DNA from 4 places in the Parvibaculum lavamentivorans DS-1 genome. Region 1 is predicted to be linked to each of the others. Evidence: predicted binding sites of a transcription regulator. Region 1 holds the regulator's gene; each other region holds the start of a gene.
The links. The regulator LexA, encoded in region 1, represses DNA repair genes until DNA is damaged. The targets are predictions, from matches to a motif close to TGTTCNNNNTGTGTTCNG.
Positions count from the first base shown of each region.

Region 2: PLAV_RS12800 (ImuA family protein) is a predicted target of LexA. The motif match lies at 4,272-4,289, and genes of this name have one in related genera.
Region 3: PLAV_RS08055 (adenosylcobalamin-dependent ribonucleoside-diphosphate reductase) is a predicted target of LexA. The motif match lies at 1,716-1,733, and genes of this name have one in related genera.
Region 4: recA (recombinase RecA) is a predicted target of LexA. The motif match lies at 2,673-2,690, and genes of this name have one in related genera.

Region 1 is NC_009719.1:3,388,798-3,396,556, reverse strand. Features, by position in the region: gene lpxB (lipid-A-disaccharide synthase) at 1-9, shown strand, start outside; gene gltA (citrate synthase) at 64-1,380, opposite strand; gene gltX (glutamate--tRNA ligase) at 1,492-2,904, opposite strand; gene PLAV_RS16165 (ComEC/Rec2 family competence protein) at 3,175-5,313, shown strand; gene lexA (transcriptional repressor LexA) at 5,307-6,020, opposite strand; gene PLAV_RS16155 (molybdopterin molybdotransferase MoeA) at 6,140-7,351, opposite strand; gene moaC (cyclic pyranopterin monophosphate synthase MoaC) at 7,355-7,759, opposite strand, start outside.
Region 2 is NC_009719.1:2,723,572-2,731,330, reverse strand. Features, by position in the region: gene PLAV_RS12820 (error-prone DNA polymerase) at 1-1,070, opposite strand, end outside; gene PLAV_RS19395 (DNA polymerase Y family protein) at 1,067-2,881, opposite strand; gene PLAV_RS12805 (hypothetical protein) at 2,869-3,096, shown strand; gene PLAV_RS19520 (hypothetical protein) at 3,115-3,420, shown strand; gene PLAV_RS12800 (ImuA family protein) at 3,433-4,029, opposite strand; gene PLAV_RS12795 (class I SAM-dependent methyltransferase) at 4,333-4,950, opposite strand; gene PLAV_RS12790 (hypothetical protein) at 5,003-5,869, opposite strand; gene PLAV_RS12785 (DUF3574 domain-containing protein) at 5,878-6,279, opposite strand; gene PLAV_RS12780 (2Fe-2S iron-sulfur cluster-binding protein) at 6,338-6,661, opposite strand; gene PLAV_RS12775 (NAD(P)/FAD-dependent oxidoreductase) at 6,679-7,710, opposite strand.
Region 3 is NC_009719.1:1,723,729-1,731,487, reverse strand. Features, by position in the region: gene PLAV_RS08070 (cell division protein FtsX) at 1-139, shown strand, start outside; gene PLAV_RS08065 (YdcF family protein) at 252-878, shown strand; gene PLAV_RS08060 (lysophospholipid acyltransferase family protein) at 899-1,648, shown strand; gene PLAV_RS08055 (adenosylcobalamin-dependent ribonucleoside-diphosphate reductase) at 1,769-4,084, shown strand; gene PLAV_RS08050 (YegS/Rv2252/BmrU family lipid kinase) at 4,161-5,066, shown strand; gene PLAV_RS08045 (hypothetical protein) at 5,063-5,527, shown strand; gene PLAV_RS08040 (VOC family protein) at 5,543-5,956, shown strand; gene PLAV_RS08035 (winged helix-turn-helix domain-containing protein) at 5,990-7,198, shown strand; gene PLAV_RS08030 (gamma-glutamylcyclotransferase) at 7,140-7,688, opposite strand.
Region 4 is NC_009719.1:2,774,392-2,782,150, reverse strand. Features, by position in the region: gene alaS (alanine--tRNA ligase) at 1-1,283, opposite strand, end outside; gene recA (recombinase RecA) at 1,512-2,609, opposite strand; gene PLAV_RS13055 (fatty acid desaturase family protein) at 2,733-3,791, opposite strand; gene PLAV_RS13050 (PAS domain-containing protein) at 3,866-6,388, opposite strand; gene flhB (flagellar biosynthesis protein FlhB) at 6,449-7,528, opposite strand; gene fliR (flagellar biosynthetic protein FliR) at 7,544-7,759, opposite strand, start outside.

The DNA.
Region 1 (7,759 bases):
GTTGAATGAAAAAGGGCGCCCTATAGAGGCGCCCTTTTTGTATCAGCTCTTTTATTTGCGCTTCTATTTGCGCTTCCCGACGTCAACATAGTCGCGACGCGGCGCGCCGGTATAAAGCTGGCGCGGACGACCGATACGCTGACCCGGATCTTCGATCATCTCATTCCACTGAGCGACCCAGCCCACCGTACGGGCGAGCGCAAAGAGAACCGTGAACATCGTCGTCGGGAAACCCATCGCCTTCAAGGTGATGCCGGAATAGAAATCGATATTCGGGTAGAGCTTTTTCTCGACGAAATACTCGTCGTTAAGTGCGATCTTCTCAAGCTCCAAGGCTACATCCAGCATCGGATCGTCTTTGATGCCGAGCACGTTGAGAACTTCGTGGCATGTCTGCTGCATCACGCGCGCGCGAGGATCGTAGTTTTTGTACACGCGGTGACCAAAGCCCATCAGACGGAAGGGATCGTTCTTGTCCTTGGCGCGCTTGATGAACTCAGGAATACGGTCGACCGTGCCGATCTGTTGGAGCATGTTCAACGCAGCTTCGTTTGCACCACCGTGGGCCGGACCCCAAAGACAGGCAATACCGGCGGCGATGCAGGCAAAGGGATTGGCCCCTGACGAACCGGCAAGCCGCACAGTCGAGGTGGAGGCATTCTGTTCATGATCGGCATGCAGGATGAAAATGCGGTCCATCGCCCGAGCGAGAATGGGATCCACCTTGTATTGCTCGGCAGGTACCGAGAAACACATGTGCAGGAAGTTTTCCGCGTAATCGAGATCGTTGCGGGGATAGACGATCGGCTGGCCGGCAGAATATTTGTATGCCATCGCCGCAATCGTCGGCATCTTCGCAATCAGGCGGCGGCTCGCGATCATGCGCTGCGTGGGATCGTTGATGTCGGTGGAGTCATGATAGAAGGCGGAAAGTGCTCCGACCATGCCACACATGATGGCCATGGGATGAGCATCCCGGCGGAATCCGCGCAGGAAAAAGGTCATCTGTTCGTGCACCATCGTGTGCATGGTGATGGCGCGCTCGAATTCCCGGTATTCGGCTGCGGTCGGCAGGTCGCCATTTAGCAGCAAAAAACAGGTTTCGATGAAATTGCCGTGATCGGCCAGCTGATCGATCGGATAGCCCCGATACAGCAACACGCCTTCTTCGCCATCGATATACGTGATGTCGGATTCGCAGCTAGCGGTCGACGTGAAGCCAGGGTCGTAAGTGAAGTGTCCGCTTTTGCCGTATAGGGCGGAGATATCTACGACGCTCGGACCGAGTGAGCCGCCATAGACTGGCAACTCGTAAGACTTGCCGTCCACCGAAAGGGTCGCGTTTGAAATCGCGCCGGCTTTGGTTCCGAATTTTGTCATACCTGCCTACCTGTCATGTTTGGCCGGCTGGTACACTGCGTTTCAGCAGTAGAGCCGGACAGTTTGTAAAAGTCGTCTTCTCGCGCAAAAGCCCTCAACAATGTGAGGAGCCTATGCGGCTTGATCCTTTATTCGTCCCAGCGCTTCGTCGCGGCCCAGTGTCGCCAGCACGTCAAAAATGGGCGGAGAAACGGTGCTGCCGGTCACGGCTGCTCGAAGCGGCTGTGCCACCTTGCCGAGCTTGAGATTTTCCTCCTCCGCGAAGGCGCGAACCGTGGTTTCAATTTCGCTGAGGATCCAGTCGTTGCGAGCTTCGAGCCGGCTGACGAGGCGCGCAAGCAAGGCGCGGGCCTCCGGGTTCAGCAGCTGCAATGCCTTGTCGTCACAGGTGAGCGGGCGATGAACGAGCAGGAAGGCTGCTCCTTTGCCGATTTCAACAAGCGTCTTTGCCCGCTCTTTCAATCCTGGCATGAGCGCAATCAGCTTCTTCCGGAACTCGTCATCCGTTTTCCAGCCTTCGTTGCGGGTCATCAGTGCAATCGTCTCGTCGGCCAGGCGCTCGTCATCCGCTTCACGAATGTAATGGCCATTGAGGTTTTCGAGCTTGGCGAAATCAAAGCGTGCGGGCGAACGGCCAATACTTTCGAGGTTGAACCATTCAATGGCCTGCTCTGTAGAAAACAGCTCATCGTCGCCATGGCTCCAGCCGAGTCTGACGAGGTAGTTCCGCATCGCCTCAGGAAGATAGCCAAGGTCGCGATAGGCTTCCGCGCCCAGAGCGCCGTGACGTTTCGACAATTTTGCGCCGTCCGGTCCATGGATCAGAGGGACATGAGCAAATTCAGGTACTTCCCAGCCGAGGGCTTCATAAATCTGACTCTGCCGCGCGGCGTTCGTGAGGTGATCGTCGCCGCGGATGATATGAGTAATCGACATGTCGTGATCGTCCACCACGACGGAAAGATTGTAAGTTGGCGTTCCGTCGCTTCGGAGAAGGATCAGATCGTCCAGTTGTTCATTGGGAAAACGCACGTCTCCCATAACGTGGTCGCGGACGATTGTTTCTCCATCATTGGGAGACCGGAAGCGAACGACAGGCCGCACGCCTGCCGGAGCTTCAGCAGGGTCCCGGTCCCGCCAACGGCCATCATAGTGAATGGGGCGGCCTTCGGCGCGAGCTTTTTCACGCATTTCTTCAAGTTCCTGCTGGCTTGCGTAGCAGTGGTACGCCTTGCCCCGATCAAGCAATTCCTGCACCGCCTCCACATGGCGCGCGGCGCGTGACGCCTGGAAAACAGGCTCGGCGTCCCAGCTGAGCCCGAGCCATTGCAAGCCTTCGAAAATGGCATCGATAGCGGGGGTTGTTGACCGCTCCCTATCCGTGTCTTCGATGCGCAGCAGGAATTGGCCGCCATGGTGGCGAGCAAACAGCCAATTGAACAGCGCAGTCCTGGCGCCCCCGATATGAAGATACCCGGTAGGCGAAGGGGCAAAACGGGTGATGACTGTCTTCTTTTCCGTCATGATCTCCTGCGATCCGGCTCCGCAGCCGCGCGGGTATGCAACTAGACTGAATGTTGGCAAGCTTCGACCCGGAAATAGGGCGCAATGCCTTGGGTCCGCTGCGGGGGCAGGGGATTTTCTACCACATTGCGGCGACGCAACGTAAGTCCGAAATGAGCGTGGGGACGATCCACGAAAAGTGTTTGGTGGCAGGGTGTTAGGCGTAACTCCTCTGGATGCGGCACGCTCCGGGGACCGCTTTGGGGGAATGGCGTGGCATTAGATGCCGGTATGCCGAAACGACTGTCTTTGAAGATTCGGGCCCGGGCCGCTTTCGAAGCAGCCGGCCTCGGAGCAGCGTGGCTGCGTGCCTCCTTTACAGCAGACAGCGACCGGCTCTTTCTATGGTCGCCGGTACTGGTGGCAGCCGGTGTCGGAACCTATTTTTCACTCGGTTTTGAGCCGCAGCCTTGGCCCGCTGCGGTGCTTTTGCCACTGGCGCTGGCGGCGCTCTGGCTCTCGCGGAATCATCCAGTAAAAGCGCTTTGCGCCGGAATCGGTTTTTTTCTCCTTCTGGGCTTTGGAGCCGCCGTTTTGCGGGCGCAAATGGTTGCCGCGCCTGTGCTGGCAAGGCCAATGTCGGGCCCCCTTGTTGCCAAGGTTGTCGCCGTTGAGAGCACCGAAAGCGGCAGTCTTTCCGCCATTCTGGAGCCACGGTCATTTGCGCGCCTAACTGCTTCGGAAACGCCGGCCAAAGTGAGAATCAGCGTTCGGTTGCGCGGGGCGGTTTTACGGCCTGGGGCCGTGGTTACGCTCAGAGCGAGACTGATGCCGCCGCCGGAACCGGTGCAGCCGGGTGGGTTCGATTACGCCCGGCAGGCATGGTTTGACGGAATGGGCGCCGTTGGTTTCGCCTATACGCTCCCCGAGGAACTGTCGCCACCGTCCGGAAGAGATCGCGCCGTCCTCGCCGATCTGAGGATGAGGATTGGAGAACGGATCCGCTCAGTCGTGGGGGGCACCAGCGGCGCCGTGGCGGCCGCCCTTATAAATGGAGAGCGGGCGAGCATCCCGGACGATGTTTCGGAAGATTTGCGGGCGGCGGGCATTTTCCATGTGCTGTCGATATCGGGCCTGCATATGGTGCTTTTCGCCGGATCGGTCTTTTGGGTCGTACGTGCCGCTCTTGCGCTTTGGCCAAGTATGGCGCTTCGGTATCCGATCAAGAAATGGGCAGCTGCAGCGGCACTATTTGGCGCCACTTTTTACCTGTTGATTTCGGGTGCCGCGATAGCGACGCAACGCGCATGGATCATGATCTCGCTCATGTTCCTCGCGATCCTTCTGGACCGCCCGGCGCTGACCATGCGGAATGTCATGCTCGCAGCCCTGGTTATCCTTCTCTGGCGGCCGGACAGTCTGATCGGGGCGAGTTTTCAGATGTCTTTCGCAGCAGTGATCGCCTTGATCGCTTTCTACGAGAGCAGCTGGATGCGGAGCTGGACGTCAAGGCCGCGTGCCACCGGCCTCGGAGCCTTGCCCGCGCTCGCCGGCTCGTATGTGCTGGGAATAGCGTTGACCAGTATCGTGGCCGGCGCAGCGACGGGCGCTATCGCCGCCTACCACTTCAACCGGATCGCTCTTTATGGTCTCGCCGGCAACATGGCCGCGATGCCGCTCGTCGGTATCGTCGTCATGCCTATGGCGCTTCTCTCCTTGCTTCTGATGCCCTTCGGCCTGGACGGTCCGGCTTTGTGGGCAATGGGAAAAGGTGTAGAGGGCATGCTGCTTGTCGCTCACGAAGTAGCGAGCTGGAACGGCGCCGACCGGCTAGTGCCGGAGGCGCCGCTTGGTGCTTTGTTGCTTGTTGTGCTGGGCAGTTTGTGGCTTGCGCTCTGGCGCGAGAAGTGGCGCTTTGCCGGTATAGTGCCAATGGTGGCAGGGCTCGCGCTTTGGGGGGCAGCCTCAAGACCGGATGTCCTGATTGATCGCGATGCCGCACTCTTTGCGGTTCGTACGGCAAATGGATCGCTTGCGCTCACATCCTCTCGCCCTGCCTACGCCGCCGAACAATGGCTGCGGCATGATGGTGATGGAAGGCGGCCAAGAGAGGCGTCGAAATCGGAAGCCCTCGCATGTGACAGGCACGGGTGCATCTACAAGGAGGAGGGGCGCCCGGTAATCGCTTTTGCCGGGACACTCGATGCGGTGGTTGAGGATTGCGCCAAGGCGGATATCGTGATTGCGAAAATATCCGTTCCATATCGCATCCGGCGCGAATGCGATGCGCGACTGCTGCTGGATTATTTCAGCTTCTGGCGCAACGGTGCGACAGCACTGACCTTCACCGAAAGCGGCGGTATTGATGTGACGACATCGCTTGCGGCGCGCGGCAACAGGCCTTGGGTACAGCGCCGCGGAGATCAGTAGCGGCGAAGAAGGCCGACGAGCTTTCCTTGAACCTTGACCCGGTCAGGTCCGAAGATACGCGTCTCATAGGCCGGATTTGCGGCTTCGAGAGCGATGGAATCTCCCTTCTTGCGCAGGCGCTTCAGGGTGGCTTCATAGCCATCGACGAGTGCAACGACGATGTCGCCGCTCGTTGCTGTATCGCAACGCTGGATGAGAACCGTATCGCCGTCGAGGATACCGGCCTCGATCATCGAGTCGCCTTTTACCTCAAGCGCATAATGCTCCCCGGATCCGAGAAGGTTCAGCGGCACGCTGACCTGATGGCTCTCTTCCTGCAATGCCTCGATCGGTGTGCCGGCAGCAATTCGTCCCATGACGGAGAGGGTCATCGTATCGCCGGAGCTGCGTGCGGGGGCAAGGTCCCGGCTGCTGGGTTTGGGCTGCGCGCCGCCCTCGATAACGCTCGGCGAAAAGCCCCGTCCGCGTGCCATGGCGAGGCTTGGGGACGCCGCATCGGGAAGCTTGAGAATTTCAAGTGCGCGAGCGCGATGGGGCAGGCGGCGGATAAAGCCTCGTTCCTCCAGCGCGGTGATGAGCCGGTGAATGCCGGATTTGGAGCGAAGGTCCAACGCCTCTTTCATTTCATCGAAGCTGGGGGAAACGCCGCCTTCCTTGATCCGCTCATGAATAAACATCAGCAGCTCATGTTGCTTGCGTGTCAGCATCGACTTCAGCCCCTCCGGTCGCCCTGTGAGCCCTGTGGGGCTCTTTGGAACAAAACAAAAACGTTGAAACTTGTTCTAGTTTAGTTCTCGCGAGGGTGTCAAGCGCATTTGTGGATAAGTCAGCGTCGGAGCGGCAAAACCGTAACGATTCCACCCGCTTGCACGGCTTCCGCGTGTGGCTTGCGGACGATCAGACAGGAGGCATCCGCCAGGACCGACAGCATGGAACTGTCCTGAATCGGGAAGGGTGTGGCGACGTGAATTTCGCCAGGCACATGGTCGAGGCCCGCCCTGATGTAATCTTCCCTCGAGCCATTCTGCGGCAGGTCCGCCCCAAGCCGTGCTTGCGTCAGATGCAACGCTGTATCGCCGCCCTGCATGCGGATGATGGCCGGACGCAGAAAAAGTATCGCGCAAACGAGCGCGGATACCGGATTGCCGGGGAGGCCGAGCATCGGCGTGTCGCCCAGCTTGCCGAATATCAACGGCTTGCCAGGACGCATCGCGATCTTCCAGAAATCGATGTCGAGGCCGAGGGGCGTGAGGGCTTCCTGAACGAGATCGTGGTCGCCGACCGAGGCACCGCCAAGCGTGACCAGCATGTCGGCATGTTCCGCGCGCGCCGCTATTTCACGAATGTCGCCCACAGTGTCGCGTGCGATGCCGAGATCGAGGGGAATGCCGCCCGCCTCCAGAATGAGGGCCGCGAGACCATCATTGTTGGCGGAAATGATCTGGTTCGGACCAGGCTCCGCGCCCGGCCGCACGAGTTCGTCGCCGGTCGAGAAGAAGGCGATAACAGGCTGCTTGCGAACCTCGAGTTGAGGAAGGTTCATCGCGGCGGCAAGCGCGATGTCGGCAGGCGAAAGTTTGCGGCCAGCGGGCATGCCCGGATCGCCAGTCCGGAAATCCAGACCGCATACACGAACGTGGTCCCCGGCTGTCGCGGTTTCTTCGATAACCACCACATCGCCTTCGCGCGATGTGTCTTCCTGAATTACGACTGCATCGGCGCCTTGCGGTAAAGGCGCACCGGTGAAGATGCGAACGGCTTCGCCTTCATTCAGATGCTCAGTATATGCGCCGCCTGCAGGCGCCTCTCCGACGACCCGCAAACGCGCAGGCACAGTGAGCGTATCGGCGGCACGGACCGCATAGCCGTCCATGGCAGAGAGATCGGCAGGCGGCTGCGTTCGCCGCGCTATCGCTTCTTCCGCCAGGAAACGTCCCAGTACCCGCGCAAGCGGCAAGCTCTCTTTCTCGGTGGTCCGGAGCGCCGCCATGATGCGGGCTCGCGCCTCCTCGACGGGAAGGAGAGGGTGCTGTGCCATAAGCTACTTTGCCTTGTAGTCGCCCGACTTGCCGCCGGTTTTTCGAGTGAGACGAATGTCTCCGATCGTCATGCCGCGATCGACGGCTTTCGCCATGTCGTAGAGCGTCAGGCAGGTAACACTGACTGCGGTGAGAGCCTCCATTTCGACGCCGGTCTGGCCTGCCACCTTCACCGTCGCCTCGACCTCGACGGTTCCGGCCTTCTTGTCCATCTTGAGATCGACTTCGACCTTGGTAATGGCAAGCGGGTGGCAAAGAGGAATGAGGTCCGCTGTGCGCTTTGCCGCCATGATGCCGGCAAGCCGCGCGACTTCGAGCGCATTGCCTTTCTTGAGGCCGTCTTCTGCGATCAGCTTCAGCGTTGCAGGCTGCATTGTAACGCGGCCCTTGGCAGTCGCGCTGCGCGA
Region 2 (7,759 bases), 670 kb from region 1:
TCGGAAGGATTGACGGAGGTAATACCCAGGCAAAAACAAACAGTGGAATTGGCTGCGGAGCCTCGTCCCTGACAAAGAATATTCTGACTACGCGCATATCTGACAATATCATGAACGGTCAGGAAATAGGGCGCATAGGCCATTTCCTCTATAAGCTTCAGCTCATGGTCGATGGCCTTCCGTATCTTGTCATCCACACCTTGCGAGAAAAAATCGCGCGCCCCTTCCCATGTCAGCCGGACAAGCAACTCCTGAGGTGTTTCATGTTCGGAAAAATTGTCGGCTGGATATTCATAGCGGAGCTCTTCAAGGGAAAAAGAACACCGTTCAACAATATCGAACGTGGCGGAAAGAGCCTTCGGCACATGCGCCAGAAGACGCGACATTTCTTCTGGCGATTTCACATGCCGTTCTGCATTCGCCGCGAGCCGAAACCCGGCTTCCTTCAATGTGCAATGCTCTCGAACGCATGTAACAACATCATGAAGCGGTTTCCTGTCCGGTGAATGATAAAGAACATCATTGGTCGCCACCAATGGCACCTGGGTTTTCCGCGCCAGTAGCTCCAGCACATGATGCCGCCTCACATCATCGGCCCGGTAAAAAGGTGTGAGACCAAGCCAGATCGAATCCGGGAACGTCTCCGCTATCAGCCTCAGCTTCGCCTCAAAATCCTCGTCCGGAACGGGGGGCGGCATGGCAATGAAACAGTGGCCTTCGCCATGCTCCAGAAGATCGCTCATGGCAAGAAAGCATTCCCCTTTCGGCGCCCGCCTGTTGCCAAGCGTCAGAAGCCGCGTCAGCCTTCCATAGGCAGCGCGGTCCTGAGGATAGGCAATAACCTCGAATCCATCCTGCAGCACCAATCGGGCACCGACGAGAAGGCGTATCTTTTCTTCTTTCGCAGCTGCATGCGCCCGCACGATACCGGCCAGTGTGTTCCTGTCGGCAATACCGATTGCCGAAAGTCCCTGGGCTTTCGCCGCAAGAACCAGTTCTTCGGCATGTGAAGCGCCGCGCAGAAAACTGAAATTAGTGGCAACCGCAAGTTCCGCGAACGAAGCGCTCATTCGAACACTCCATGCAGATACCAGCGCGGCCCTTCATTATCCCGATGGTAAAGTCCATCGCGATAAAGCCAGAAACGCCGTCCTTCGATATCTTCCACGCGGTAGTAATCCCGCGTGCGGTGCTTTCCCTCTCGCCACCATTCCGGAGAAAGCCGTTCCGGTCCCTCAGCGCGGGCAACCTGGTGGGATATGCGCCGCCAACGGAAAATACGAGGGGGACCTTCAGGCACCTCCGCCATTACATCCACGGCTTCAGGGGACGGCAAAAGCCGAAGAGGACGAGGCAGGCTTCCTCCAAGAACCGAAGCCATCTGTTCGCTCACATAGGTTTTCCAGCCTTGCATGGCCGGCATATGGCCGTGCAAGGCTGGAACGGCGACAGCTGCGCGTTCGGGAATATGGCTTGCACGTGGCTCCAGTCGCAGAACACGATCAGCCCCGAAGCGATTGCTCAGCCTGTCGATAAATTGTTCCAGCGCCTGCGCGCGACTGCTTTCATTTTCGAAAGTTTCCTGTGCAGGCTTCAGTTCGTCGACGGCAAGGCAGGAAAGCGTGAGAGCTTCCACCCCGAACCCCGTGTCAAAATCATCTCCCAGTTGGGCGAGTTTCTCGCGAAAAAGACGAGAGAGATGAAAGGCATCATGTGAAGCAATGCCTGTTCCGGCTTGCAATCGCGTCACTTCCCCATCGACACGGAAAAGCTGCAATTCCAACCGTCGCGCACCCTGGTGCTCCCGCTCAAGCACTTCGCAGAGATCGGCAGCGATCCGCTTTACAGCATCTTCGATATGCGCGTTTCGCGTCAGGCCTTCGGAAAAAGTAATGCTGGCCCGATAGAACACAGGCGGAAGCTCCGGCGATATCGGCTCCGGTTCAAATCCGAGCGCTTCATCGAGACGGCGCGAAACCTCCGGTCCGAAACGTGCCGTAACAGGTGCCCGGGGCTTTCCATAGAGATCGCCGATCTTTTTGAGCCCGAGACGCATGAGGCCGTTGACGATGGCCTCATTCAATCGAAGTGCGGCTACAGGAAGCGAACGGAGAGCATCGACTTCTCCGTTTACCGGCAAAACAAGAGCAGGCTGGTTACCGAAGCGAGCCAATGCCCAGGCTGCTCCCCTCGTCGATGCGATGGCGGCTCGTGTCGTCAGGCCAAAGCCCTGAAGCCGTCTCCGCAATTCTTCGAGAAGCTTCGCCTCACCGCCGAAAAGATGATCGCACCCGGTGATGTCCAGCAGAATGCCATCGGGTTCATCTCCGATCCCTTGAGGATCAAGCGCCGTCCAGGGAGTGTAACGCCCGCACCATCCTGCCAGCCGGACCAATCCCTTGCGATCGCCTTCCCTATCCGCTGAATGCAGCTCTAGCCCCGGACAAAGTGCCGTGGCGTCGGAGACCATCTGCCCCGGTCTTATCCCTGCAGCATCTGCAAGTTCGTTGCGCGCGGTCACACGGAGCCCACCCACCCCCGGCATGGCTAGAGCACGTGGCTTCTCCGGCACCCGCAAGGGCCGCGCTCGTCGCGCGAGATCGCGCTCAAGGCGTTCGATGGCCCAGTGAGGCCACCAGACTGCAACAATCCTGCGTTCGCCTCCCATACGTCTACCCGAGAAGCTGGATGGAACAAAAAGGGAACATATCATCGGGCTTACCCGAAAGGCGAGTCCAATCTGAATTGCCTCTTTCTTGCCTGAAACAAGGATAGGATTAGTTGGATAAGAACGGACGAAACAGGATCCAGCCGGAGAGGCAGAGCATGCTGACGCGAATTCAAACCAGACGCCTGGTTTTGGGCGTGATGTTGACGGCACCGCTGGCGCTCGCCGCATGCAGCGATCCCGCGGCCGAGCAAGCGCGGCTCAATGCTCTCGATCACCAGAACTGCGTGGAATTGGGCTTCCAGCCGGACACAGAGGCCTATGGCAATTGCCGTCTTAAAATGAAGGAAATCCGCGCCAAGGAAGAAGCCAATCGCTCTCCCAATATTGGCTTTGGCGTGGGCATCGGCGTCAGCAAAGGGTTCTGACGTACGGAGGTAATGTAGATGCGTATGATCCCGTCAGCATTGGCCATCGGTTTTCTGCTCGTTGTTGCCGCTTGCGCAAGCCCGCAAGAGCAAGCCGCTCGCGAAGCTGCCCAACGGCAGTCGGACGAGGCTGAATGTCAGAAAATCGGCTTCACGCCAGGGTCGGAAGCTTTTGCCAATTGCCTGCTGAAACTGCGGGAAATTCGGGCGCAGGAAGCAAACACACGTGAATTGAGACGAGCGCAAACACCCTCGCCCTGGTGGGGCGGCCCTTATCCTGGCTACTACCCCTATCCTTATCCATACCCCTATCGCCGCTGGTAAGACCTCCAGCCGTCAGCCCATTCTCCGCAATGGGACCAGAGCCTCCACGTTCGCATAGCCGGCAACAAGACCGGGCTTTGCGCGATGCGTTTCTTCTGCGTCGATGACGGAAAAAAGATTTGCCGCGCCACTCCACTCCACCAGCCAGTGACCGGGCTGGCCTCCACGCGACCGGACCAGATCGACCTCCCAGCGCGGAATGCCGGGTAGTCTTTCTTTTTCGTCTGCATAAGAGACCGGCGCACTGGGGGCCGCCTTCACCTGCCAGCGGGTAACGGCAGCACTTGCACCACCCGCCGCTTTCCTGCAACCGGTGGAAAGGAACACGGGGATCTTGGCCTCCTCCGCCGCAAGCTGCAGCCGCCGTGTTGCGGTAAGGTCGAGAGAGGCAGATGAACTCTCCACCTCCCCCACCACAGCGGCAAAGGCATGGCTGCGAAGCGCTTCTTCCATCACCCACAGACAATCGCTGTCGCGTGGCGGCGCAACGAGGATGAGCCTCGCCGGATCGAGACCGAAGGCCGCAATGCCGGGCCCATAAAGCCGGCCCATATCAAAGGGGGAACGCCCTGCGTCGCACCACAGGATGGGTGCGGTGGACCTGCTCATGACACAAACGGCAAGCCCCGCAAGGAAGCCGCCCACCGCGCCCGTATCATGATAGGTAGCCGCCACAATCTCATGCAAAGCCCCAAGCCGAAGACCTCCATCGGGGAGCATGCGATCGATTTTGGCATCGCCCAGAGACATCGCGGCGCAGCCGTCCCCCCCAATCGAGAGAGGGCTGGCGATCCTGGATTTAAGGTCTGCGATAAGGGCGGCTTTGGCAGCTTGTGACATGAGAAAACCATTGTTCGCTTTTTGTTCTAATTTCCTCCTGTCGGTGAGTCAAGGGGAGCCAGCATCCTCCGTTCAGGCTTGGGCCACGCCCCAGTAATTGAACCCCGCGAAACGCGGCGTTGAAGGCAGATACATGGTTTGAAGATCCGCCACCTTGAAGCCGCCCTGCTCGATCAACGAGGGGACCTTCCGGTTCAGGTTGCAACCGCCGAAAAGAACCTTCCAGACCGGATTTATCCGGTCCTGCCACTTCGCAACATCGGCGTCGGGCGCCGCACCATGCTCGCAGAAAACCAGTTTGCCGCCCGGCCTCAGGACACGACGCATCCCTTCCAGAGCTTTCACGGGATCGGGGATCGTGCAGAGACTGAAAGTACAAAGGACCGTATCCACACTCTTGTCGTCGAGCGGAATCTGTTCGCCGGGCAAACCGATGAATTCAACGGGAAAGGACAAATCCTTCGCGCGCTCACCGGCAAGTTTCCAGGACTCTTCCGACGGATCGAGACCGATCACGCGCGCAACTTTCGATGGATCGTAATAGGGAAGATTAAGCCCTGTGCCGATGCCGATTTCGAGCACCGTACCCTCCGCCATCGGCACGACTTTCTTGCGCTGATAGCGGATCGGCTTCGTGCCACAGGCACAATTGATGATGTGAGGAACGATATGCCGTTCGTAAAAGCCCATCTTCAACCCCTCCCCGGACTCTGATGAGTGTGAGTATGGCCTCGCACCTCCGTCAGCGCCACTCCGAAACACCGAAACGCAATAGCCTGTCTCCATCAATCGGACCGATCGTCCGGCCCCGTCCTTTCAAGCCCAGAGCGGCCGCGCGGAGCAATCTCTTCTCGCGAATTGCCATTGCACATCTGACGGATGAGGACAGAGCTTCCCAGACCTGCTCCGGCTCGACAAACCCCGTTGCAGCGCTGACGGGGCGGTTTCGCCAAGCCAGCTCAAGTAATCTGTCCCGAGGCTTCCACCCGGAATCTACAACGGCTCCGATTGCCGCATCCGCTATGGTCGCGGCGGCCAGTCCCGCGATTGCGGCACTTTTCGATTGCACGGTAACGCTGTCGAGCAAACCTCGTGTCGGAATACCCGAACGAATGCCGCCCATGGCAACGCCACCTCGAACATCGCTTCCCAGTGCGTTCAGAAACTCGGCAAGAACCGGGGGCATGCTTGCGTCTTGCACAAGGATGGCTCCCGGCTCCTGATGGATTGCCGCCACATCCCCAAGGGAGACCAGAGCGACCTCGACACCGCCCTTCCCGCTCCCTGCCCCGAGCATCGCGGCCAGTACGGCATCGCAAACGGCACCTGGTACCGCCGTCAATGACGGCGGCATGGCCGCAACCGGCAGCAAGTCCCGGAAGACACTCATCGCCTCGACAGCAAGACGCCCGGCCCTTCCGCGCGGCAATGGATTCTCGGTTCCGGCCGACAAAAGCTCCGCATCGGCAAGCAATGACAGGGAAAGATCGCGAGCGGCATCCATCCCCGCATCGACGGCATCGCACGCGCCTTCTCCGGATGCCGCGAGATTGAGTTTACCCGGCCATACTTCGAAACTTTTTTGGATAAACAACGAAACCGCAGCCATCGAAAATTCTACTCCACAATCCGTGTGGGAGACTCGGTATGGAAAACCGATTTCTGGTGAAAGAGTTCGCTATAGATCGATTTCAATTCACCAATGGAAGCTTCAGTGGCGGGCGTCTTGGGATGAACGATGATGAGAATTTTCGTGACTTCCCGAATGATTGGCGCCTCTGCAACATCAGGATCACGCCATTGTCCATGGGCCTCCACAACGCTGAAGCCCCCGGGAAATCGCGGCGTTACGACATCCCTGAGAAACCCATCCCAATCGTCTTCGCTCACGCTGCCACCATCGGCGAGACCAAGACCAAAATAAAGCGTGGTCTCTACCGCAGGCGCCGGCTCCGCAAAAGCGTTGCCCTGCACAAAAAGTGCAAACACCAGAATGAGAATGAAAGAGAGTCGCTGCACGTATGCCTCCTGCACCATTCTTGGCAGGTTGCAGCAGGACTTGTCCAGCGGCTGCCGGTCAGGCAGCTTTGCGGATCGCGATATCGGCAAGGCGCACGCGCAGCCCGTCGAGCTTCGCGTTCATGAGAAGCTGACAGGACAGGCGTGACCATTCGCCGCCGTAATTCTGGTCGAGCATATCCAGCTCTTCCTCTCGCGGCTCGTGAAGTTTCGCGGCCCAGTCCGGATCGACTTCGACCTGGCAGGTACCGCAGGCGCAGGCGCCCCCGCACTCGGCCACAATGGGAAACCCGTAGTCGCGGATGATCTCCATCACCCGCCAACCTTCCGCGGCCTCAAGCGTGTGCTCGACGCCTTCGGTATCGATTAGAATGATACGCATGACTGACCTCGATAAGCTTATGCGACACCCAGCTTCTTCTGCAGGCTTGTCGATGAGGTGGTGTACTGGAAGGTGAGCTTCGCATCGGGGTTTGCATATCTGAAGGCGGCCTGGGCCATCAGCGCCGCTTCGTGGAAACCCGAAAGGATCAGCTTCAGCTTTCCCGGATAGGTATTGATGTCGCCGATCGCGAAGAGGCCGGGCTCGCTCGTCTGGAATTTTTCGGTATCGACCGGAATGAGGTTCTCGTGAAGGTTGATGCCCCAATTTGCAATGGGCCCAAGCTTCATCGTGAGACCGAAGAACGGCAACAGCGTGTCGCATTCGATCTGATAATCGGCGCCATCATTCCCTTTTACGGTCACGCCTTCGAGCTGCCCGTTATCGCCATGCAGCGACGTAATCTGACCGAGATGAAATTGCATTTTCTTCTCTTCGACCAGCGCATGCATCTTGTTGACGCTGTCCGGCGCGGCGCGGAAGCCATCGCGCCGGTGAATGAGCTGCATGGATTGTACGATGGGGTGCAGGTTGATCGTCCAGTCGAGCGCACTGTCGCCGCCGCCGGAAATCAGGACGTTCTTGCCCCGGAAAGTTTCCATGCGCTTCACCGCATAGAAAACGGATTTGCCTTCATAGGCTTCGATGCCGGGGATCGGCGGCTTCTTCGGCTGGAAACTGCCCCCGCCCGCCGCAATGACGACCACCTTCGCTTCGAAGACGAGGCCGCCATCGGTCTTTACGCGCCAGCGCCCGTCTTCGAGCTTCTGAACTTCTTCCACCATCTCGTTGTAATGGTACTGCGGGCCGAACGGCGCGGCTTGTTCCATCAGCCGCTCGGTCAGTTCATGGCCGCTGACAACCGGAAGGGCCGGAATATCGTAGATGGGTTTTTCAGGATAAAGCTCTGCGCATTGGCCGCCCGGCTTGTCGAGAATATCGACCAGGTGACACTTCATATCGAGAAGACCGAGCTCGAATACCGCGAACAGGCCGCACGGCCCGGCACCGACAATGACCACGTCCGTGGTGATCGTTTCTTGCGTCATCTCAGCCACCTGTCGTTCAGGCCCAGCGCTCGGGCCACAAATAACTTTC
Region 3 (7,759 bases), 1.7 Mb from region 1:
GGACATGTTCCTGATCGCCGCCTCGGGCCTCGCGCCGGAGCACTATCCCTTTCTCCTCGCTATCCCCTTCGCCGCCGCCCTTGTCACCGTGATGACAGCCCGATTAACCGTCTTCAGCACACTGGAGCGCATGCTTTAGGGCCCGGGAACGGCGCTTTACTTAAGGCGCGCCGCCCATATCATGTGCGCCGACCGGGCTATGATAGAATGAAAAGCGGGTAGACGGGCCCGGCAACAGGCGAGAGCGGACAATGGCGGCCAGCGAAACGCTGCGGCACAGAACAGGGCGGCGCACTCTCCGCATTCTCGTGGGCTTCACGGCGCTGCTCGCGGCGGCCTATGTCGCCGGCTTTTTCCTCTTTACCGCCGAACTGGAACGGATACCCCCTGTTCGCGTGCCCGTGGCGGACGGCATTGTCGCGCTGACGGGCGGCCCCGACCGCATTACCGCCGCCTACAAGCTGCTGCAGGAAGGCAAGGGTAACCGGCTGCTGATTACAGGCGTTCATCCCGATGTGAGCGTCGCGTCGCTGAAGGAGATGGTGCCAGGCGGCTCGGCCAAGTTCGATTGTTGCGTCGATCTCGGCCATATGGCCGAGAACACCATCGGCAATGCGACCGAGACCGCCGAATGGGTGCGCGAAAGGAATTACCGCTCGATCATCCTGGTGACGAGCACCTATCACCTGCCGCGCGCGCGGCTCGAACTTGCCCGCGCCATGCCCGATGTCGAAATCAGCGCCTTTCCTGTCTTCCAGGATACGCTTCATCTGGATGGCTGGTGGGCTTATCCCGGCACCACACGGCTGCTGATTTCCGAATATACGAAATATCTGCTGACGCTGACCTATGGGCGCCAGTCGTCCATGCAGTCTTGAACGGAAAGGACCGCGCTCCCTTGCTCTGGCTCCGCTCCGCTGCCTTCAACCTGGTCTTTTATGCTGCTTCGGTGGTTATCGTGATCGCCGCAACCCCCTGCTTCCTGCTGCCGCGACGCTACACCATCCGCGCGATGGCCGCATGGTCGCATATGACGCTGTGGCTGCTGCGCGTTCTGGCCGGCACGCGCTATGAGGTGCGCGGCAGCCTGCCTGAAGGCGGCGTGCTGGTCGCATCCAAACACCAGTCCATGTGGGACACGATCGTGATGACCGCGATCCTGAACAACCCCGCCATGGTGCTGAAGCGCGAGCTGCTCTGGATTCCCTTTTACGGCTGGTATGCGCAGAAGGCGCGCATGATCGCCATCGACAGGGGCGCGGGCTCGAACGCCATCCGCCGGCTCGTCTCACAAGGGAAGGCGGCAATCGCCGAAGGACGGCCGATCGTGATCTTCCCGGAGGGAACGCGCTCGGCGCCGGGCAGCAAGCTCGAATACAAGCCCGGCGTCGCCGCGCTCTATCGGCAGCTCGGCGTGCCTTGCGTGCCGGCCGCCGTGAATTCAGGCCTCTTCTGGGGACGGCGCGGCTTCGCGCGAAAGCCCGGCACCATCCTGCTGGAGTTTCTGGAGCCGATCCCGGCCGGGCTCGACCGAAAGAGCTTCATGGCCGAACTCGAAACGCGGATAGAGACCGCGACCGGACGTCTGCTGGCGGAGACGGGCGGCAACGCCCAGCCTGTGGAAAATCAGCCCCAAGCCTCTCTGTGAAATCCGGGGATATCTGGAATTTCTTAATCTCTACAACCATTTAATAGGGCCCGCTTTGTGACAGAAAGCGGACAAAACCAGAACGTTGATTTGCGCCCGATGCGCGCCTAGGCTGCCCTCATGAAAGCGATCGCCGAACAGATTTGGGATATGAAATACCGCCTGCACGGGCCGGACGGCACCCCCGTCGACCTGACCGTGGACGATAGCTGGCGGCGCGTGGCCAACGCGCTGGCGGAGGCGGAAGCCCCCGAGGCGCGCGCGCACTGGGCAAAGCGTTTTCATGAGGCGATGGCGGGCTACCGCTTCCTGCCCGCCGGCCGCATTCTCGCGGGCGCAGGTACGGGGCGCGACGTGACGCTCTTCAATTGCTTCGTGATGGGCGAAATCCCCGACACGATGGAAGGCATTTTCCAGAACCTGAAGGAAGCCGCGCTGACCATGCAGCAGGGCGGCGGCATCGGCTACGACTTCTCGACATTGCGCCCGAAGGGCGCGCCGGTGAAGGGCGTGGGCGCGGACGCGTCCGGCCCCCTCTCCTTCATGGATGTCTGGGACGCGATGTGCCGCACCATCATGTCGGCAGGCTCGCGCCGCGGCGCCATGATGGCGACCATGCGCTGCGACCATCCCGACATCGAAGCCTTTATCGAGGCGAAGCAGGAGCCGGGCCGCCTCACCATGTTCAACCTCTCGGTGCTCGCGACCGACGCCTTCATGGCGGCGGTGAAGGCGGATGCCGACTGGGAACTGACTTTTGGCGGCACCGTGTTCAAGACACTGAAGGCGCGCGCGCTCTGGGACCGGATCATCGCCGCGACCTATGCCTATGCCGAGCCCGGCGTCATCTTCATCGACCGCATCAATGCGCGGAACAATCTCTATTACGCGGAGACGATCCACGCGACGAACCCCTGCGGCGAACAACCGCTTCCTCCCTATGGCGCCTGCCTTCTCGGCTCGATCAATCTCGCGGCGCTGGTGAAGGAACCCTTCACCGAAAACGCGCATATCGACGAAAGCGAATTGTCGGAACTCGTGCATGTTGCCGTGCGCGCGATGGACAACACGATCGACGTATCGCGCTTTCCGCTGCCCGAGCAGCGCCATGAGGCCACGGCGAAGCGCCGCATCGGCCTCGGCGTGACCGGCCTCGCCGACGCGCTCATCATGTGCCGCGCGCGCTATGGCTCGGAAGCCTCCGTCACGCTTATCCGCAAATGGATGAAGGTGCTCTCGCGCGCGGCCTATCTCGCCTCTGTCGACATTGCGAAGGAGAAGGGCCCTTTCCTCCTTTTCGTCGCCGACGCCTATCTCGCGGGCGAAACAATCTCGGCGCTCGACAAGGATATTCGCGACGCCATTGCCGAACACGGCATCCGCAATGCGCTCGTGACGTCGATTGCGCCGACCGGCACGATTTCGCTCTTCGCGGGAAACGTCTCTTCGGGTATCGAGCCCGTCTTCGCCTATGGCTACAAGCGCAAGGTACTGATGCCGGACGGCACGCGGCGCGAGGAACATGTGCGCGACCAGGCGGTGGAGAAATTCCGCGAAATGTTCGGCGCCGAAGCGGCGTTGCCGGACTATTTCGTCAACGCCCAGGACCTTTCGCCCGCAGCACACATCGCGGTGCAGGCCGCCGTGCAGGACTATATCGACAGCTCGATCTCGAAGACGATCAATGTACCTGCGGATATTTCCTTCGACGATTTCAAGAGCGTCTATATGGACGCTTACGAGAAGGGCCTGAAGGGCTGCACGACCTATCGGCCGAGCGATGTGCGGGGCTCCGTGCTGTCGCTTGAGGAGGCACCCGCCGAAGCGCCGCAAGCCGCGCTGCCGCTTGACGCACCCGCCGCCGGCGAGCGGTATGAAAAGGACGGCGTCGTCTATATGTCGAAGCCGCTCGAACGCGAGACAGTACTGCCGGGTTTCACCTACAAGCTGCAATGGCCGGAAAGCGACCACGCGATCTACATAACCATCAATGATATTCTGCAGGATGGCAGGCGCCGCCCCTTCGAGATTTTCATCAACTCGAAGAACATGGAGCACTACGCATGGACGGTGGCGCTGACGCGGATGATCTCGGCCGTCTTCCGGCGCGGCGGCGATGTGACCTTCGTGGTGGAAGAGCTGAAGGCGGTGTTCGATCCGCGCGGTGGCTCATGGATGAAAGGCCGCTATGTGCCGAGCCTGCTTGCCGCCATTGGCGAGGTGATCGAGCAGCATATGATCGACACCGGCTTCATTGCCGCGAAGGACGGACGCCCGGTGACGGAAGCCCTGCGTGCGGTCGCCGGAGGCCCGCCGCCGCTGCAAAACCCGGTCATAACCGGCCTCAAGGGGTGCCCGCGCTGCGGCGAGCGCGGCATGGTGCGCCAGGAAGGCTGTGAAACCTGCACCGCCTGCGGTTACTCGAAGTGCAGCTGAGTTTCGGCCACCGCCCTTTTCCTGACGCAAAATCCCTCTAGATACATTCCGCACCCCGACCATCGGAAGGAACCGGATGCAGAGGCCGGCTCAACTTTCTGTCCGCAAATTCCTGCTGCTTCAGAATCCGAACAGCGGCGGCGGAGGCGGCTGGGACACGGATTCTTTCCTTGCGGCGGCGCGAGAACTGGGCATTGAGGTCCGGCACGAACGGCCGGACGATCCTGCCATTTGCGTCCGGCTTTTGCGGGAGGCGCAAGAGGTGGATGCGGTGGGCGTGGCCGGTGGCGACGGTACCTTGAGCCCGCTGATCGAATGCCTTGTCGAACGGAAACTGCCCCTTCTCGTACTGCCGGCAGGAACCGCAAACGACTTCGCACGTTCACTAGGAATGCCGGAAAATGTCTTTCAGCTGGCGGCGCTGCTTCGCGAAGGACGGATTTCCGAGGTCGATGTGGGCTATGCGAACGACAAGCCCTTTCTCAATGCCGCCAGCATCGGCATGACCAACACGATCAGCCGCTTGCAGACAAAGGAGCGGAAGAGAAGGTGGGGCGTGCTGAGCTACGCGATCAGCGCCATTGAGGCGGGACTGAAGTCACGTTCCTTCAGGGCAATATTTGAAGATGGATACAGCCGCCGCGAGATGCGCTGCATCCAGCTTCTCGTCGGCAATGGCCGCTTCTATGGCGGCGGCATGACTGTGCATACCGATGCGACGCTGACCGACGGAACACTGCACCTTTATGCCGCGGTGCCGCGTTCTATTTTCGGGATGGCCGCGCTTCTTCCCTTCCTCCGCTTCGGGCGGACCGATCTTGCGCCTGAGGTATTTTGCGAGGAGGGAGCGGAAATCTCGATTACCACCCATCCGAAGCGCCATGTCTTTGCCGATGGCGAAGAGATCACGGAAACGCCGGTGCGGTTTCGCGTTGCCCGGGCTGCGCTCACTGTGATCGTTCCAAGGGAGAGAACGTCATGAACACCGTCATGCTGACGCCGGAAGAAGCCGGCCTGAAGGCTCTGGGCGTGGCCTGCCAGTCGGCCAGCCGCTTTTACGAAACGGCCGCAGATGTGACCCATGGTCATTGGCAGGATTTCGCGAAACGCCGCACCGGGATATATGCGGCGGCCGCGCTTCGCATTGCAGAACTTCTGCAGCGCGACGAGCTGTTGCCCGGCACGCCCGACGAGGACATGGAATGGCTGAAGCAACTCGCATTGCGCGCCCAGGCCGCGCTTTCGGGCGATGAGGCGGGGACACTGCTGAAGAGTTTCACCCGCGCCGAACGCAGGATATGGGACGCGCTCGGCGAATTCGGCGCTGCGGGGATCGCGCCCGGCTGCGCTGAGATTGCAAACTCGCTTGCCAATACGGCGATGGAAGGTTTTCTCTGGCTTGGAGAAGAGAAAGAGGTTTTCCTGAAGGAACGCGGCGAATAGATCCGGGGGAAGGGCATGCGGGGCTTTGCACATCACATCGATTTGACGGTGACGGACCCTTGGGCGTCAGCGCCTTTCTACGATACGGTGCTCGGCTATATGGGCTACAGGCGCTGGTCGGAAGACGAACATGGTATCGACTGGGAGCACGCAACCTCACCGGACCGGCTGCCGACCATCGGCATCTTCAAGGCCAAGGGGCCGAACGCTGCAAGGCAACATGATCGTTATTCGCCCGGCCTTCATCACATTGCCTGGATCGCCGAAAGCCGCGAGGATGTCGACGGGCTCTACCGGCTGCTTGTCGAAAATGAGGCGCTCGTGCTCGATCCGCCAACGGATTATCCCGAATATGGCGATGGCTATTACGCCCTCATGTTCGCGGACCCGGACGGGCTGAAACTCGAATTCGTCTATGAACCGCGCTGAGCGCGAAGGCGCGACTCGGCCTATGATCGCACCATGACGCCACTGACAATTTCCAATGCGGATGCGCGACGGCTCTTTCTCCACAGCCATGCGCTGTCGGGTCCGCATGCGGAGCCGCACGCGGCCGAGGATACGCTGACGCTTGTGCGGCGGCTTGGTTTCGTTCAGCTCGACTCGATCAATACCGTCGAACGCGCGCATCACCTGATCCTTTTTTCTCGCACCCCGCATTACCGCCGCGAGCATCTGGAGATGCTGCATCATGACGAGACCGCGCTGTTCGAACATTGGACGCATGATGCCTCGCTCATTCCCATCGAGTTCTATCCACATTGGCGCCACCGCTTCCAGGCGGCGAAGGCGCGAATAAAGGAGAACCCGCGCTGGCAGGACCGCATCGGCCCGGATGGTGCAAAGGTCATCCGTAACGTGAGAGCGCGCATCCGTCGCGAAGGCGGCCTGATGGCGCGCGATTTCGAGGACAAGGGAAAAGGCGCCTGGTGGGGCTGGGGCCCATCGAAAACGGCACTGGAAACGCTGTGGCGGACGGGCGAGCTTGCAATCGCGCGGCGCGAGGGCTTCGAGAAAGTCTACGATCTCGCTGAACGCGTCATTCCCGAGCCGATACGCGGCGAACGGCCGAGCCGGACCGCGACAACGGATTGGGCCTGCCGCGAGGCAATGACACGTCTTGGCCTTGCAACCCCGCAGGAACTGGCGGCCTTCTGGAAGCTTGTGTCCATCGACCGCGCCAAGGCATGGGCGGTCGCGGCGCTGAAACGAAAGGAAATCGTCGATGTACTGGTGGAAGGCGCCGATGGCACCCTTCGCCCCGCCCTCGCGCCGGCGGACATTGAAGATTGCCTCCACGCCGCGCCGCCTCCGCCGGAGGAGATGCGATTTCTCTCGCCCTTCGACCCGGCGATCCGCGACCGCAAACGCGCGGAGCGGCTTTTCGGCTTTGACTACCGGATCGAGGTTTTCGTACCCGAGGCGAAGCGGCGCTATGGCTATTACGTCTTGCCGCTGATCGAGGGAGACAGATTTATCGGCCGCGCCGACGTGAAGGCGCATCGCGGCGAAGGGCGGCTTGAAGTCAAAGGCATCTGGCTCGAACCGGGAATGAAGCTTGCCAAATCACGTGAGCGTGCCGTGTTGCGCGCGTTGACGGACCTGGGCAGCTTCACCGGAACTCCAGAGATCGATGCAGACGCTGCTCTACGGCGCACCAAAGCCGGCTGAGGCCTTTGTCGGGAAGACCCGCTTCGTCGAGATGACGGACAGTGCTTTCGAGGTAATCGGGATTGGGGCCCGACCGCCCTTCCCCCGCCGCAATCAGGCAGACCTGCTCCTCAAAGGACAGACGCCCTGCATATTGCTTGTGGGCGCGGTCGACAACAAAGCAGAGGGCATCAACGCGCGCGCCAGTATCGACGAGCTCCACCTGTTTCACTACATCGCGATACACAAGCGTCACCTGTTCCCGTGCCTGAAGATAGCGCCGCGTCTCATCCGCGCGTTCGCCCGCCACGCGAAAGGCGACGCCCCGGCAGGAGCCGCCTGCATCGAGGCCGAACACCAGCCCGGGCTTTTCCGGCGTTCCGCGATGGACATGGCTATAGACGCAGAAGGAACGGTGATATCCGCGCAGCCGGGCGGGGCGGCGCTCCTCATGCTCGAAGCCGGGCCGCCACATGAGCGAACCATATCCAAAAACCCACAAATCCTGCATGCTGTCTCTCTCGTTGCGAGGAGACTATAGAATTGCGGCGCGACAGGAAGCAAAGCCGGTAGTCGCAGATG
Region 4 (7,759 bases), 610 kb from region 1:
TCCTGCCGCTGCTTCGCCATTGCCTCGTCGAAGCCGGTCTGATCGACGCTCATGCCGCGCGAGCGCAGCGCATCCTGCGTGAGATCGAGGGGGAAACCGTAAGTGTCGTAGAGCTTGAAGGCGACCTCGCCCGCCAGCACGCCCTTGCCGCCGAGGCTTTCGATTTCCTCGTCGAGCAGCTTCAGCCCGCGCGTCAGCGTTTCGCGGAAGCGCGTTTCTTCGAGCCGCAGCGTTTCGGTGACGAGCGCCTCGGCGCGCCGCAATTCGGGATAGGCATCGCCCATCTGGCGGACAAGCGCCGGAACGAGCCGCCACATCAGCGGCTCGGCAACGCCGACGAGCTGCGCGTGGCGCATGGCGCGGCGCATGATGCGGCGAAGCACATAGCCGCGGCCTTCGTTCGACGGCATCACGCCGTCGGCGAGGAGGAACGAGCTTGAACGGAGATGATCCGCGATGACGCGGTGGCTGACGGCGTGCGGCCCGTCCGGATCGCTTTTCGAGGCCTCGGCGGAGGCGACGATGAGCGAGCGCATCAGGTCGGTCGAATAATTGTCATGCGTGCCCTGCAACACGGCGGCGATGCGCTCGAGGCCCATGCCGGTGTCGATCGAGGGCTTGGGCAGCCGCGTGCGCGAGCCGTCTTCATGCTGCTCATACTGCATGAAGACGAGGTTCCAGATTTCGATGAAGCGGTCGCCATCCTCGTCCGGGCTGCCGGGAGGGCCGCCGGGGATCTTGTCGCCGTGATCGTAGAAGATTTCCGAATTCGGGCCGCAGGGACCGGTATCGCCCATCTGCCAGAAATTCGACTTGGCGCCGAGGCGGACGATCTTGTCGTCGCTCAGGCCGGTGATCTTCTTCCAGAGCCCGTGCGCCTCGTCATCATCCTCATAGATGGTGACCATGAGGCGGCTTTCGGGCAGCGCCAGTTCCTTCGTGATGAGATCCCAGGCGAACTCGATCGCCTCGGCCTTGTAGTAGTCGCCGAAGGAGAAGTTGCCGAGCATCTCGAAGAAGGTGTGATGGCGCGCCGTATAGCCGACATTGTCGAGGTCATTATGCTTGCCGCCCGCGCGCACGCATTTCTGCGAGCTCGCCGCGCGCTTGTAGGGCCGCGTCTCCTGACCGGTGAAGACATTCTTGAACGGCACCATGCCGGCATTGGTGAAAAGCAGCGTCGGGTCGTTATTCGGCACAAGGGGACCGGAGGCCACGACCTCATGGCCCTGCGCCCGGAAAAATTCCAGATACTTGCTTCTGATCTCGTTGACGCCGGCCATTTTCCGCTCGTTTTCGGGATAAGGGGCGGAAGGGACGAGGCCCGCAATCCGCCCGTTTCTCAAGGATATATAGGGTGTCAGCTTTTACCTGTCGCCCCGTCCCCTGTCCAGAAAGGCCCTGAGCGGCGCGGAAAGGTGAAATGACGGGACAAGGGCGCAAAAAGAAAGCGGCGCCGGAGGGTACCCGGCGCCGCCCTGCACATTCGGCTAGAGAACCGAAGTAAAACCCTATGCGCTGGCTTCCATGTCGCCGGCATCCTCGTCGCCATCGCGCTCGCTGCCGGGAACATCCATGATCTTCTCGGCAATGAGGCCCGCATTGGCGCGGATCGCCGCCTCGATCTCGGCAGCCATCTCGGGATTGTCCCGGAGGAACTGCTTGGCGTTCTCGCGGCCCTGTCCGATACGCTGGCTGTTATAGGAGAACCAGGAGCCGGACTTCTCGACGATGCCGGCCTTGGAGCCGAGATCGACGAGCTCGCCCATCTTGGAAATACCCTCGCCATACATGATGTCGAATTCGACCTGCTTGAAGGGCGGCGCAACCTTGTTCTTCACCACCTTCACGCGGGTCTGGTTGCCCACCACCTCGTCCCGGTCCTTGATCGCGCCGATGCGGCGGATGTCGAGGCGGACGGAGGCGTAGAATTTCAGGGCGTTGCCGCCGGTGGTCGTTTCCGGGCTGCCGAACATCACGCCGATCTTCATGCGGATCTGGTTGATGAAGATGACCATCGTGTTCGACTTGGAAATCGAACCGGTGAGCTTGCGGAGCGCCTGGCTCATCAGCCGCGCCTGAAGGCCCGGCAGGCTGTCGCCCATCTCGCCTTCCAGTTCGGCCTTCGGCGTCAGCGCCGCCACCGAGTCGATCACCAGCACGTCGACCGCGCCGGAGCGGACCAGCGTATCGGCGATTTCAAGCGCCTGCTCGCCGGTGTCGGGCTGGGAAATCAGCAGGTCGTCGAGCTGCACGCCGAGCTTGCGGGCATAAATGGGGTCGAGCGCGTGTTCCGCGTCCACGAAGGCGCAGACGCCGCCGCTCTTCTGGGCCTCGGCCACGGTCTGCAGCGCCAGCGTGGTCTTGCCCGACGATTCCGGCCCGTAAATCTCGATGATGCGGCCGCGCGGCAAACCGCCGATGCCAAGCGCGATGTCGAGGCCGAGCGATCCGGTCGAAACCGACTCGATCTCCACGATCTGCTCGTTCTTGCCGAGCCGCATGATGGAACCCTTGCCGAACGACCGCTCGATCTGGCTGAGAGCGGCGTCCAGCGCCTTCTTCTTGTCCGAATCGTCTTTCACGAGGCTCACTACATTCTTTGACATGACCGATTTCCCCTTATTCCATCACCCGCCGAGTCGCGCAACGCGCCGTTCCTTGACGGTCAATGTACTTATTTTGTTCTCATTGGCAACGGATTTTTCAAGCCATTGAGATTAAAGGGAAAATCAGCACATGTTCGCGCGGCGTTCCGCTTCGCTGTCCGCGACGGCACGACCCGGCGCCTCTGCCGCCACGCCGGCCCGCGCCATGCGCGCGCCCGGCGCGACGCCCGCCAGCGGCCGTGCCGCCAGCCCGCCGCGCTTCCGGTCCCAGGCATGGGTCCAGTCATGGATGACCGCCCCTTCCGCCTCGAGGATCGGCCGCATTTCATGGAAGGCGGCGCCGATCCGGTAGAAGGGGATGCGCGGGAAGAGGTGATGGATGAGGTGATAGGTCTGGTACATGTCGAGCACCGTCACCAGCCGGTGAATGGCGCGCGGCAGCAGGAAGACGCCGCTGTCCTTGTAACGCTCCTGCGAGAGATGCGGCCGGTGCGGCAGGTAGTTGAAGACGAGCCCGATCAGCGCGACGTTGAGGAAGGTCGGGAAGATCCACAGCATCAGGATCTCCCAGCCCCATCCATAGACGAAGCCGACGGCAACAAGCGTCCACGCCGTCAAATGATGCGCGCCGGCGATGAAATACTGCTTCCGGTGCGCCGGGTCTTTCCACATGCCCATCCGCGTCATCATGAAGACGTAGTGCGGCGTCTGCGTGAAGAAGCGGAACACCAGCACCAGCGGGTTGCGGGAGGCGCACCATGTATCCGGGTCGCGCTCGAAATCATTGGTATAGCGGTGATGGACGAGATGCATCACATCGTAGCCGCGATAGGGAATGAGCGTGGCGATGCCGCCGATCCAGGCGAGCGTATCGTTCAGCCATTTGTAGCGCCGGTCGTCGCCCGAGATCGCGTCATGGATGCCGTCGTGAACCGCCATGAACTGCATCAGCAGCAGATAGCCATTCACCAGCATCGACACCCAGAGCGGCCATGTGCCCGTGAGCCCCGCCGCCGTCGACACGGCAAGCGCCACCAGCGAGCCGAGCGACACGAACACCGTCGGCCAGGCGACATGCCCCGTATGCCGCCGCGCCACGGCGAGCGCGGCCCGGTGGTTCTCCGCGCTCGTGCGCGCCGGCCGGGAGCTGTCCGGCTGGAGGGTACTCAGATCAATGGACATCAGGCGAAACCGCTTGCCCCGTCGTTTCATACCGGCACAGGATACATGGTCCCGCATGGTGAAACCAGCATTCGCTACTTCGCGCTCATGACTTCCTTAACGGCGGCGGCCAATTGCTTGAGCGAAAAGGGTTTCGGCAGGAAATGAAACTCCTGGCTCGGGTCGAGGCTCTTGGCGAAGGCGTCCTCCGCATAGCCCGAAACGAAGATGATCGGCGTGTCGGGAAGCATGCCCTTGAGCGCCTTGGCCATGGTGGGCCCGTCCATGTTCGGCATCACGACGTCCGACACCACGAGGTCGATCCGGCCCTCATATTGTTCGACCACGGCCAGCGCCACCTCGCCGCTTTCCGCCTGCAATACGTCATAGCCCCGCGTCTGAAGCGCCCGCGCCGCGAAGGTCCGCACCGCATCCTCGTCCTCGACGAGAAGGATGGTGCCCTTGCCGGTGAGATCGGCCGGCTCCACCCGCGTCGCCGCCGCAGCCGCCTCCTCCGCCACACGGTCGGCGGCGGTCTCGACATAGCGCGGCAGATAGATGCGGAAGGTCGTGCCCTTGCCGATCGTCGAATAGGGGAAGATGAAGCCGCCGGTCTGCTTCACGATGCCATAGACCGTCGACAGGCCGAGCCCCGTGCCCTTGGAAGGATCTTTCGTCGTGTAGAAGGGCTCGAAGATCTTGCCGAGATTTTCCTTCGGGATGCCGTGCCCCGTATCGGCCACTTCGATCAGCAGATATTCGCCATGCGGCATCAGCGGGTGATCGAGCGCGCGGCTGTCCGCCTCCGACACATTGGCGGTGCGGATGGTGAGCTTGCCGCCATCCGGCATCGCGTCGCGCGCATTGACGGCGAGATTGATGATGACCTGTTCGAGCTGGTTCTGGTCGACCTTCACAAGGCCGAGATCGCGGCCATGCACGATCTTGAGTTCGACTTTCTCGGTGAGGAGCCGCGCCAGCAGGTTCTGCAGTTCCGCCACCGCGTCGGTGAGCGAAAGAACCTTCGGCCTGAGCGTCTGCCGCCGCGAGAAGGCGAGCAATTGCCGCGTCAGGTTCGCGGCGCGATTGGCGTTCTGCTTGATCTGCACGACATCCGCGAAGGAAGGATCGCCCGCCTGATGCCGCGCCAGCAGCAGGTCGCAAAAACCGATGATCGCCGTCAGCAGGTTGTTGAAGTCATGTGCGACGCCGCCCGCGAGCTGGCCCACCGCCTGCATCTTCTGCGACTGCGCGAATTGCAATTCGAGCGACTTCTGCTCCGTCGCGTCGATCAGGTAGACAACGAGGGAAGCGCCCGCCCCGGTATCGACGCGCGCGGCATAGAGCTGCCCCACCCGCTCGGCATTGCGCACGAGGCGTACATCCACCGGCGCCGCCGAAAGCCGCCCCGAAAGCGCCTGCCCGATCGTTTCCGCAACGGCCGCACGGTCTTCTTCCACCACAAGATCGGTGAGCTTCGTACCGCGCTCCACACCTTCGCCGACATAGGCAACAAATGACTTGTTGGCGTTGTCGATCCGGCAATCCGCATCGACGGTTGCAATGCCGATCGGCGCATTGTTGAAGAAGCGCGCAAAACGCATCTCGGCATCGCGCGCTGTTTCTTCGGCCTTGTCGCCCGTCGTCCGGTTCAGCACCAGCGCAAAAATGCGCCCCTGCCGTCCATTCTCCGCCCTGACGCGCGTCCGCATGATGCGAACCGGAATGATCCGGCCTTCCGCGCCCCGCAGGTCGACATCGAGCGGCGGCAATTGTCCGCTTTCCTCCGCCTCACCTTCCGCCAGCGCCGGCGCCTCGCCCTGCACAAGCTCGTCGAGCTTCATTCGCCGTTGGACGATGCTGAGAGGTTCCATGCCGAGCCAGCCGCCGAGGCGGGCATTCATGAAAATGAGGGTGCCGTCGCTGTCCGCCGCGAAAAAGCCGAACGGTGCATGTTCGACATAGGCGAGCGAACGCTTGTGTATGTTTTCCGCCGCTTCCGCCCGTTCGCGCTCCGCCGTCAGGTCGCGGAAAAGCCAGACCGCGCCACCCGCGCGCCCGCTGAGCGGCCGGACGACGACACGGTAGATGCGTGGCCCCCCGCGCGGCCCGAGCCGCACTTCTTCCTCGGCGGCAAATCCCGTTCGCGCCGCCTGCGCCAGCCGGAACACGACCTCCGCCGCATCGCCCTGCCCCGCCAACAACCGTTCGAGCGGCGCCGGCCGCCCGGCATCGAAATCGCCGGCCAGCGAGCGATAGGCCTCGTTTGCAAACAGCACCGAACCGCGCCGGTCCGTCACATAACAGGGATCTGGAAGCGCCGTCAGCGCATCGGCCGCGGCAAGCGGCGAGCGGGTCAACGCATCGGCATTGCTGCCGGAAAGCCCGTAAAGCACCACGGTGGCGATGGAGAAGAGGCCGAAAACGGTGAGCCCGCCAGGCACGCCGAACGCATGGACGCCCAGGGCATCGAGAAGCGTCGCCACGATACCGATGGCCACCCCGCCGATGACGATCCAGCGCCGCGCGGGCAGCGCCCAGCCGCTCTCGCCGGCGGCTTCGTCGCTGTCATCCAAATTATCGATCGTGTCGGCGTAATCGGCCGGTGTCTCGGCCATGAGCCGCTCCCGCTATAGTCCTGAAGCCCGCGAGCCCCGAAGCCCGCGCCCCGGCTCGAATCATCTCCGGCCGCGCCCGCCGATCTTAGCCTTAAGACGCATGACATATCCAATAACCTCGGCCACCGCCTTGTAGTGCTCCGGCTGGATTTCCTGGTCGATGTCGACGGTCGCGTGAAGGGCACGGGCAAGCGGCGGATTTTCGATGATCGGCACCTCGTGCTCCTGACCGACCTCGCGGATGCGGAACGCGACGGCATCGACACCCTTGGCGACGACGACCGGCGCGCCCATTCCCTGCTCGTATTTGAGCGCCACGGCATAATGCGTCGGGTTGGTGATGATGACGGTCGCGGTCGGCACCGCAGCCATCATGCGTTTGCGCCCGCGCTCTGCACGGATCTGGCGGAGCTTCGCCTTCACCGTGGGGTCGCCTTCCATCTGCTTGTATTCGTCCTTCACTTCCTGGATCGACATGCGCTGCTTCTTCATCCACTGCATCCGCTCGAAGAGATAGTCGAGCGCCGCAACGACAGTCATGACCGCGATCACGCCGGCAAACATCTTCAGCGCCAGCATCTGCACCAGCGGCAGAAGTTGCGCAATCTCCCAGGTCATCATCAATGCCAGCCGGTCGCGTTCCGGCCAGATGATGAGCACCGACACGGATCCGACGATGGTGAGCTTCAGGATTCCCTTGGCGAGGTTCATCAGGCTCTTCGGCCCGAACAGCCGCTGCAGCCCTTCCTTCGGCGAAATCTTCGAAAGTTTCGGTTTCATGTTTTCGGCGGTGAAGACCGGCGCATGCTGGATCAGGTGGCCGACCAGCGCGGCACCGACCAGAACGGCCAGCGGCCCGATCATCGACATGAAGGCGCTGCTGCCGACATTCAGCCAGATCCGCCGCAGATGCTCGGCATCCATCGGGATCGTTTCCGGCTGTGCGAGAAAAACGGTGAGCGAGCCCATCAGCGACGATGCCGTGGACGGCGCCATCAGCGCGATCGCCGTCGCGCCGCCGATCATCACAAACCAGGTGCTGACTTCCTGGCTTTTGACGAGGTCGCCCTTCTTGTGGGCTTCCTCTAGTTTTCGGTGGGTTGGTTCTTCTGTTTTTTCCGAATCGTCCTGGTCGGCCATCTGTCTCTCTCCGGCCTAACCGACGAACATCGAAATATACTGCTCGAAGCCCTGCAGGAACCAGGTCATCAATGCGCCGAGCAGCAACAGAAGCAGAATGAAACCGAGCGCGATGTTGGCGGGCATCGCAATGAAGAAAATCTGAATCTGCGGCATCAGCCTCGAAAGAATGCCGATGCCGAGATAGAAGATCAGGCCGAAGACGAGGAACGGCGCGGCAAGCTGAAGGCC